Regions from separate parts of the Margalitia sp. FSL K6-0131 genome, predicted to be linked through region 1. Evidence: a T-box and tRNA genes for the amino acid it is inferred to sense, from the RefSeq annotation. Region 1 holds a T-box; the other holds one or more tRNA genes.

What was found. A T-box is a leader RNA that pairs with one kind of tRNA and senses whether it is charged. The one in region 1 lies ahead of serS (serine--tRNA ligase), so its partner is inferred to be a tRNA-Ser.
Region 2: it has a tRNA-Ser gene. The T-box ahead of serS (serine--tRNA ligase) is inferred to sense a tRNA for this amino acid. The anticodon was not compared.

What each region holds. Positions count from the first base shown of each region.
Region 1 covers NZ_JBBOZS010000001.1:19,136-23,569, reverse strand. Annotated here, with positions in the region: gene NSQ59_RS00105 (deoxynucleoside kinase) at 1-141, shown strand, start outside; tRNA gene NSQ59_RS00100 (tRNA-Ser) at 371-463, opposite strand; gene serS (serine--tRNA ligase) at 656-1,936, opposite strand; T-box leader at 1,986-2,207, opposite strand; gene pdxT (pyridoxal 5'-phosphate synthase glutaminase subunit PdxT) at 2,258-2,842, opposite strand; gene pdxS (pyridoxal 5'-phosphate synthase lyase subunit PdxS) at 2,856-3,776, opposite strand; gene NSQ59_RS00080 (serine hydrolase) at 3,861-4,434, opposite strand, start outside.
Region 2 covers NZ_JBBOZS010000001.1:574,563-578,996, forward strand. Annotated here, with positions in the region: gene nagE (N-acetylglucosamine-specific PTS transporter subunit IIBC) at 1-1,479, opposite strand, end outside; gene NSQ59_RS02950 (hypothetical protein) at 1,553-1,753, opposite strand; tRNA gene NSQ59_RS02955 (tRNA-Ser) at 1,905-1,998, shown strand; partial or broken gene NSQ59_RS02960 (DEAD/DEAH box helicase) at 2,525-3,983, shown strand; gene NSQ59_RS02965 (cold-shock protein) at 4,401-4,434, opposite strand, start outside.

The DNA of each region.
Region 1 (4,434 bases):
ATTAATTCTTTCAATGCTTGTCCTGTTCTCCGTTTGAATATTAACGATTATGATTTATTAAATGATGAAGAAAGCATTGAACCAATTATTGAAAGAATAAGCTATTTTCTTAAACAAACACAATTGTTAAGAAATAAATAAGATATACTCTAGTTCCAACTTCACCCTCAATCTCAGGCGGGACCAGAGGTAATTCACGAGCTAGTGAAAAGTAGTTCGAATTTCACCTTTATATCACAAACTTCCTTATCATATTAAAAGAAGTCGCCTAAAAAGCGGCTTCTTTTATTTCCTCTATAAAACAAAAGATTCGTTACAAAAAGTAACGAATCTCAAATCTCCAATATTTTATGCGTGTTATTATTCAATATGGCGGAGGAAGAGGGATTCGAACCCCCGCGCGGTTTAACCCGCCTGTCGGTTTTCAAGACCGATCCCTTCAGCCGGACTTGGGTATTCCTCCGTATCGACAAGTAATAATATAACAAACAAAAAACAGCTTGTCAACACTATTTATAAGTTATTTTTTATCTTCTTTTTCCCGATTGATATTTGTGTTTATTATTAACTTTTGCCTAATGCGTACACGTGTACAGTTATATCGAGAGAAAACCTAGTAAACATGTACGCATAAAGGCATTTAGATTACATAAATTTATTTTGCTTTAATAACATCCACATTTCTCATATATGGACGCAACACTTCTGGAATTATTACACTGCCATCTTCTTGTTGGTAGTTCTCCAAAATAGCAGCGACTGTACGTCCGATTGCCAAGCCTGAACCATTTAGTGTATGAACATGTTCTGGCTTCCCATTAAGTTCGCGGCGGAAACGAATATTTGCCCTGCGTGCTTGAAATGCCTCAAAGTTACTGCAAGAAGAAATCTCGCGATAAGCATTATAGCTTGGGATCCATACTTCGATATCGTATTTTTTAGCAGCTGTAAATCCTAAATCTGCTGTACACATACTTAAAACACGGTATGGCAATCCAAGTAATTGAAGTACTTTTTCTGCATGACCTGTTAATTTTTCAAGCTCCTCATAAGAATCTTCCGGTTTCACAAACTTCACCAGCTCTACCTTGTTAAATTGATGTTGGCGAATGAGTCCCCTAGTATCACGACCTGCAGAACCTGCCTCAGAACGGAAACATGCACTAAATGCTGCATAATTGATAGGAAGCTGATCCCCGTCTAAAATTTCATCTCGGTGTAAATTTGTCACCGGTACTTCTGCTGTAGGGATTAAGAAGTAATCTTCACTCTCTACTAAAAATGCATCTTCCTCGAACTTAGGCAGCTGGCCAGTACCTGTCATACTTGCACGATTCACTAAATATGGCGGTAATACTTCTTCATAACCATGCTCTTCTACATGCAGGTCTAACATAAAGTTAAATAAAGCCCGTTCTAGCCTGGCACCTAACCCTTTGTAAAATACAAAACGGCTTCCTGTTACTTTCGCTGCGCGTTCAAAATCTAATATACTTAAATTTGTCGCAATATCCCAATGCGGCTTAGCTTCAAAATCAAACTCTCTTACCTCTCCCCATTTACGGATTTCGACATTATCATCTTCTGATTCTCCAATTGGAGTACTTTCATGAGGAATATTAGGAATAGACATGAGGATGCGATCCAATGTTTCTTCCACCTGACGCAATTCATCGTCATATAGTTTTATTTTTTCTCCAACTTCACGCATTTCGGTGATCAAGTTGTCAGCATCTTGCTTTTCCCTTTTCAATTGCGCTATTTTTTGACTTACTTCATTGCGTTTGCTTTTTAAATCTTCTGTAACAACAATAAGTTCCCGTCTTTTTATATCCAATTCCTCAAACTTTTCAAAGTCGGTCAAATCTTCCCCGCGATGCTGCAATTTTTCCTTTACTTTATCGAAGTTTGCTCTTAAATATTTAATATCAAGCATGCTATTTTCCTCCTTATTCTTAATAAAAACAAAAAACTCCCGTCCCCTATAAAGGGACGAGAGTTACCCGCGTTGCCACCCAGATTGAAAGCAAATTAGATTTGCTTTCCACTTTAATCGATAACGGTTTTACCCGAAAGTACTTACTAGTTTAAAAAACATTCGGTACTTCGCTCAAGGATGGATTCGCAAATTTCCTTTATCGGTTTACACCGGCCACCGACTCTCTAAAAAAGAATAACTTGCTACTATTTCCTGTCAATGCTTTAAATTGATATTAAAAAATAATTTACTACAATTTTTACCTAAATGCAACTGCTTTTATGCATTTTCTTTTGATTTTTTGACCATATCCACAAAATATTCTGTTAGTCTGCTGTCATCTGTTAATTCCGGATGGAAGGAGCAGCCTAAAAACTGTCCTTCTCGAGCTGCTACTATTCTTCCATTATGTTTGGCAAGTACTTCAACGTTCTCGCCAGCTTCAACGATATGTGGCGCACGTATAAATACTGCCGGAAAATGGTCAGCTACACCAGCTATATCTAAATCAGTTTCAAAGCTTTCCTTTTGTCGACCAAATGAATTTCTTTCAACCTTTACATCTAACACTCCAATATGCGGTTGATCATATCCTACAATCGATTTAGCCAGTAATATTAAGCCAGCACAAGTGCCGAACATCGGCTTACCTTGTTTTCCAAAGTTCTTAAGCTCATCTAAAAAGTCATACTTATCTATGAGCTTCCTCATTGTTGTGCTCTCACCACCGGGTAGAATCAACCCATCCAGCTCATTTAATTGCTCCTTGTGCTTTACTACAACTGCATTAGCACCACATTTCTCTATTGCATTAACATGTTCTCTTACAGCCCCTTGAAGGCCTAGTACACCGATTTTAACCATTAGACGATACTCCTTACCAGCCTCGTTCTTGCATACGAGATTCTGGTGATAATGAAGATATTTCAATTCCTTTCATTGCTGTTCCTAGGTTTTTGGAAATATGAGCAATAAGCTCATAGTCTTGATAATGTGTTGTTGCTTCTACAATAGCTTTAGCAAATTTTGCAGGGTTTTCTGATTTGAATATACCCGAACCAACAAAAACACCATCTGCTCCTAATTGCATCATAAGTGCTGCATCAGCTGGAGTTGCAACCCCACCAGCAGCAAAGTTAACGACTGGCAAACCGCCATGCCTTTTAATTTCAAGCAATACTTCGTATGGCGCCCCTAGAATTTTGGCTTCAGTCATTAATTCATCTTCATTCATGCTGATGACTTTTCTTACCTGTGCATTTACTTTTCGTATATGTCTAACTGCTTCTACAATATTTCCTGTACCTGGTTCACCTTTTGTGCGCAGCATTGAAGCACCTTCACCGATTCGGCGTGCTGCCTCCCCTAAATCACGACAGCCACAAACAAATGGAACAGTATATTCCTTTTTATTTAAATGGTATTCTTCATCAGCTGGAGTTAATACTTCACTTTCATCAATATAATCTACTCCCATTGCCTCAAGAACACGTGCCTCAACAATATGGCCAATTCTTGCTTTAGCCATTACAGGGATTGTCACAGCATTCATCACTTCTTCCACAATACGTGGATCAGCCATTCTTGCTACACCACCAGCTTTTCGTATATCTGAAGGTACGCGTTCTAATGCCATAACAGCAACTGCTCCAGCATCTTCTGCAATTTTTGCTTGTTCCGCATTTATAACGTCCATAATTACCCCGCCTTTTTGCATTTCTGCCATGCCGCGCTTAACTCTATCAGTTCCTGTTTTCACGAACACTACCCCTTTTTTCTGAAAATATTTAATTCCCATAAAGTTCCTAAGATTAATAAACAGCAAAAAAGACACCTTGTCAAGAAGGTGCCTTTAAAATGCTTTATTTGTATAGTATTAATTTTAGAACCAACCTTTAACTGTAGATGTTATTCCGCCCCAAATATTAGCAAAAAAGTGGCCCACGCCTCTCATCATAAGAACAAACCAATTTGCCTTATCGACATTATTTGCAGTTACAACATAAACACTAGCAGATTTTTGGCCATATAAATATCCATAATCCTTTGAACCTTTATATTCTGCTACAAGTTTTCCCACTGCTTCGTTCTTTTTCACAGGTGCTAAAAGATTGCCATCTTTGTCGAGCTTTTTCTTATCTAACACTAAAACAGGTTTAAAAGCTTTATCCTCACCATTTTTTACAACTAAACGAAGAGGCTCTTTTGTGGAAATCTTTACATTTTTTTCTTTCCCTTTTAACACTGGAAGAGTTTTATGTTTACTAATTTCATAGTTTTTAGGATAAACCTCTTTAACGGAAAAATTACTGAACGCATAATCCATCATTTTTTTCGTTTCATCAAATCGTGCGCTGTATCCGCCTTGACCTTTTGCATTTGTTGCATTTAATACAACCGTAATAACCCGCATTCCATTTCGTTGAGCAGTACCCGTAAAGCAATAGCCTGCAAAA
Region 2 (4,434 bases), 560 kb from region 1:
TTTGGTAATTGGTTCAGTATGGGCTGTACCAGGTGTCACCGGCTCTGGCGGATGATCCAGTGCATACAGCTTTTTCAAAGCATTGGCTGCAAATTCTACATCCGGACCAACGATAATCTGCACGCTTGATTTACTTGTTTTCATCACGCCTCTTGCTCCGAAACGTTTAATAGTTGTTTCGTCAATATTACCACTATCCCGTACATCCAAGCGGAGGCGGGTAGCGCAGTTATCAATATTAGTTAAGTTTTCTTTTCCTCCCAGCCCTTTTAAAAAGCCTGCTGCCATTCTTGTATACTTATCGTCCGCAGAGATAGCGATGGTGTCATCATCTGCGAATTCATCTTCATCTTCGCGCCCAGGTGTTTTTAAATCGCGCCATTTGATGACGAAATAGAAGATGATAAAATAGATAACTCCATAAATTAAGCCAACTAAAATCAATAGCAACGGTTTTTGAGCAATACCATAGTTCAAAATATAATCAATCAAACTTGCAGAAAAGCTGAAAGAATCATGGATACCAAGCAAATACGTCACCGCAAATGATGTAGCGGTCAGTAAAGCATGAATAACGTAAAGCAGTGGTGACACGAACATGAATCCAAATTCAATTGGTTCCGTTACCCCGGTAACAAAAGAGGTTAACGCCATACCGAGCAGTAAACCTGCTGTTTTTCTGCGCCGATCTGTTTTGGCTGTAGCCATCATTGCGAAACAAGCGGCTGGCAAACCAAACATCATAATAGGGAAGAAACCGGTCGTAAACCTTCCGGCAGTCGGATCATGATGCAGGAAGCGGGTAATATCCCCATGATACACATTTCCGGCGGCATCCTTAAAGGTTCCAAAATCAAACCAGACAAGAGTATTAATAATATGATGCAAGCCTAAAGGAATAAGCAGTCGGTTTAAGAATCCGTAGACCGCGTAGCCAAAGGCACCGGCACTTGTAATCCAATGAGCTAATGCATCAATTCCATCTTGTACATACGGCCAAATATACCCGAATAGAATCCCTAAGATAACTCCTGCTAAAGCTGTAATAATCGGAATAAATCTCCTTCCTCCGAAAAAGGCAAGCCAGGTTGGAAGATGAATATCATGGAACCGGTTGTATAATAAACCGGCGACAATTCCGGAAATAATTCCGCCGAGTACTCCCATATTTACCGTTGGATTAATGGCGTGTGTAGTAAAGGTTAAAACCATATAACCGATGGCGCCTGCTAATGCGGCAGCTCCATTATTATCTTTTGCAAAGCCAATGGCGACGCCAATCGCAAATAAAAGGGCAAGATTACTAAAGACGGCATCTTGTCCAATCGCCATGCTTCCGAAAAAGGCATTTCCAGCCTCAGCAATAAATTTAATATTTAGCAAGTCTGGTTGACCCAGCCGCAATAATAAACCAGCTGCAGGCAGGACTGCGATAGGCAGCATCAAGGATTTACCGATTTTTTGCAGAAATGCTAGCATGAAAATTCCCTCCTATGCCATGTCCTTTTTAGCAGTGAATCCAAAAACACTTTGACTTTGTAGCAGATAACACCTAATCAATAGATATTTTCGTTTCCCCTTTTTCCTTTTTCGGTTCACGTTTATCCATTTCCTGAATAATTTCCACTAAATCTTCAATCGCCATTTCTCTTACATAGCTTTGATTATCCTCCAATTGGGCAGCAACGCTAATGACCATCCTCTTGATGTATGTCCAATCTTCTTTAAAGGTTAAAAAATCAATTGTTTCCAAAGCCTTCTTCCTCCCGCAATAATTTACCTTTAAGGTAACCGTTTTGCGGAACTTCTATTCTGTGTCAGATAGCAGTTCATCAAGGTGCCTGGAGATCCTTTGCATTGAAAAAAGAAAGGAATTTAGTATAATAGAAGAGGAACATTTTTTTGGAGGAGTACCCAAGAGGCTTAAGGGGGCGCACTCGAAATGCGTTAGGGGTAGTAGACCTGCCCGCGTGGGTTCAAATCCCACCTTCTCCGCCATACATAGGAATGTTAGTGCTGTATTTTTGTGACTTTAACCATAAGTTTTCGAAAAATGAAGGCTAATGCTTGAATATACTTTGCGAAATTATATGCTTGAATATTTTAGAAAGATATAATGAAATTAACAATGGAAAAAGCTGATGATCAAAATAAGATCATCAGTTTTTTTATAATATAAATGCATAATAGTTCAACATGGGATGATATTTCTGATTGAAGTAAAAGGGCAGGTTGAATGAGAAAGTTTTACAACGGAAGAGCATTTTAATAAAATAAATCGATTTCTCAATACTAAGTTCTTATTTTAGAGTCCGTTTTTTATTTTTAAATCTAAGGCCAAATTACTAACTAGAGATTACATATAGCGGTAAAACAAATACAAATGGTAAGAATACATTAACGAAAATTCCTATTTTGAATGAGGGAGGATGAAAAGTTGTAAAGATCGCATAAAGATGTGCATTCAATATAGGAGATTTGTCCAAGATAAAAAATAGTAAACACATAAAGGGGGGCATTGAGTATGACAACATTTCAAGAAATGGGAATTAGTGATCCTATAAAAAGAGCAATTACGGATATGGGATTTGAAGAAGCATCTCCTATTCAAGAGAAAGCCATTCCTATAGCTTTGACTGGGAGGGACATTATTGGTCAAGCACAAACAGGGACAGGAAAGACGGCTGCCTTTTCAATACCGATTTTAGAAAAAATAGATACAAGCAAAAAATTTGTACAAGCTAGCTATTGCAATTGCACCGACCAGAGAGTTAGCTATCCAGGTTTCAGAAGAGATTAATCGTTTGTCAAAATATATGGGTATCACTGCGCTTCCTATTTATGGAGGGCAGTCGATAGAACGTCAAATTAAGGCATTAAAAATGGGACCTCACATCATTACGGGAACACCCGGAAGACTTTTAGACCACATTAAACGTAAAACGCTAAAATTAAACCGTATCTCAGTTGTTGTTTTAGATGAAGCTGATGAAATGTTAGATATGGGCTTTCTGGAGGATATCGAACGAATCCTCAAAGAGACCCCTGAAGAAAAACAAACTATGCTGTTCTCCGCGACCATGCCCAAACCTATTCAAAATCTTGCAGAAAGGTTTATGCACAATCCTGAGTTAGTAAAGATGAAAGCAAAGGAAGTTACCTCTCCAACTGTTAAGCAAATTTATTATGAGGTTAATGAACGGGATAAGTTTGAAGTGCTTTGCCGTCTGCTAGATGTTGATAACCCAGAATTAGCAGTTATTTTTGGAAGAACTAAACGACGTGTTGATGAATTAAGTGATGCATTAAATAAAAGAGGTTATCTTGCTGATGGATTACATGGAGATTTAAATCAGCGACAGAGAGATGCTGTGATGAAAAAATTTCGTGAGGGAAAAATTGATATTTTAGTGGCAACCGATGTTGCTGCAAGAGGAATTGATGTATCAGGGGTTACTCACGTCTACAATTTTGATATTCCTCAAGACCCTGAAAGTTATGTTCACCGAATCGGTAGAACAGGGAGAGCAGGTAAAACAGGGTTAGCCATTACATTTGCTACACCAAGGGAGACCGGACAAATCCGCAGTATTGAAAAAGCCTCCAAAGGAAACATTCAACGCAAATCAATACCGACCATAGCTGAGGCAAGGGAGTCTATACAGCAAGCCGCAGTAGAAAAGATGATCCAATTGGTTGAAGAGGAGCAGTACACACAGTTTAATCGTGCAGCAAGCGAATTGCTCGATCAGTACGATTCAATTACATTAGTTTCAGTTGCCTTAAAATTGATGTCCAAGGAACAGAGGGATGTTCCTGTTCAATTAACTTCCGAGACTCCGCGATATTCCAGTAAGCCTAAAAAGAAGGTAAAAGAGAAATCTAGTAGAAACAATAAAGGGAATAGGGAATTAGCGAAGAAGGGGAGCAAGGGTAAACGTAAAAAAACTTCCATGTCCTCTCGAAAAAAAGAGGCATTATAAAACAATATAAGAAGGATACAATGTTAGAAACAGCCCGGATAGAGAAGAGAAGCAGCTAATGAGACAGATGCGGGGGCATTCCTTTAATAAGGGATGCTTTTTTTCTATTGTACAAACTAAACTAAAGGTCACTTTCCAAAAGTGTTAGGAAGCTCTTTTCTTATGCCACAAAAGGGGCAGGATAGCTCAATAGGAATATACTTACTTTCAAATTAATTTTTAAATGGTGGATGAAAGCTCTGTATATTGTTAATCAATATGTTATACTGTAGTGAACCTTTAAAGCTCAAAATCATTTTACTGTACCTGTTTTAGATTCCTACTCACTGTTGAGTAGGTTTTTTTTATATAAGAATAATCTAGAAATACATAAAAAAACAGGCTCTATTAGGGCCTGTTTGAATAATTTTATTTAGATTAAGCTTTTTGAACGTTAGCTGCTTGATCTCCA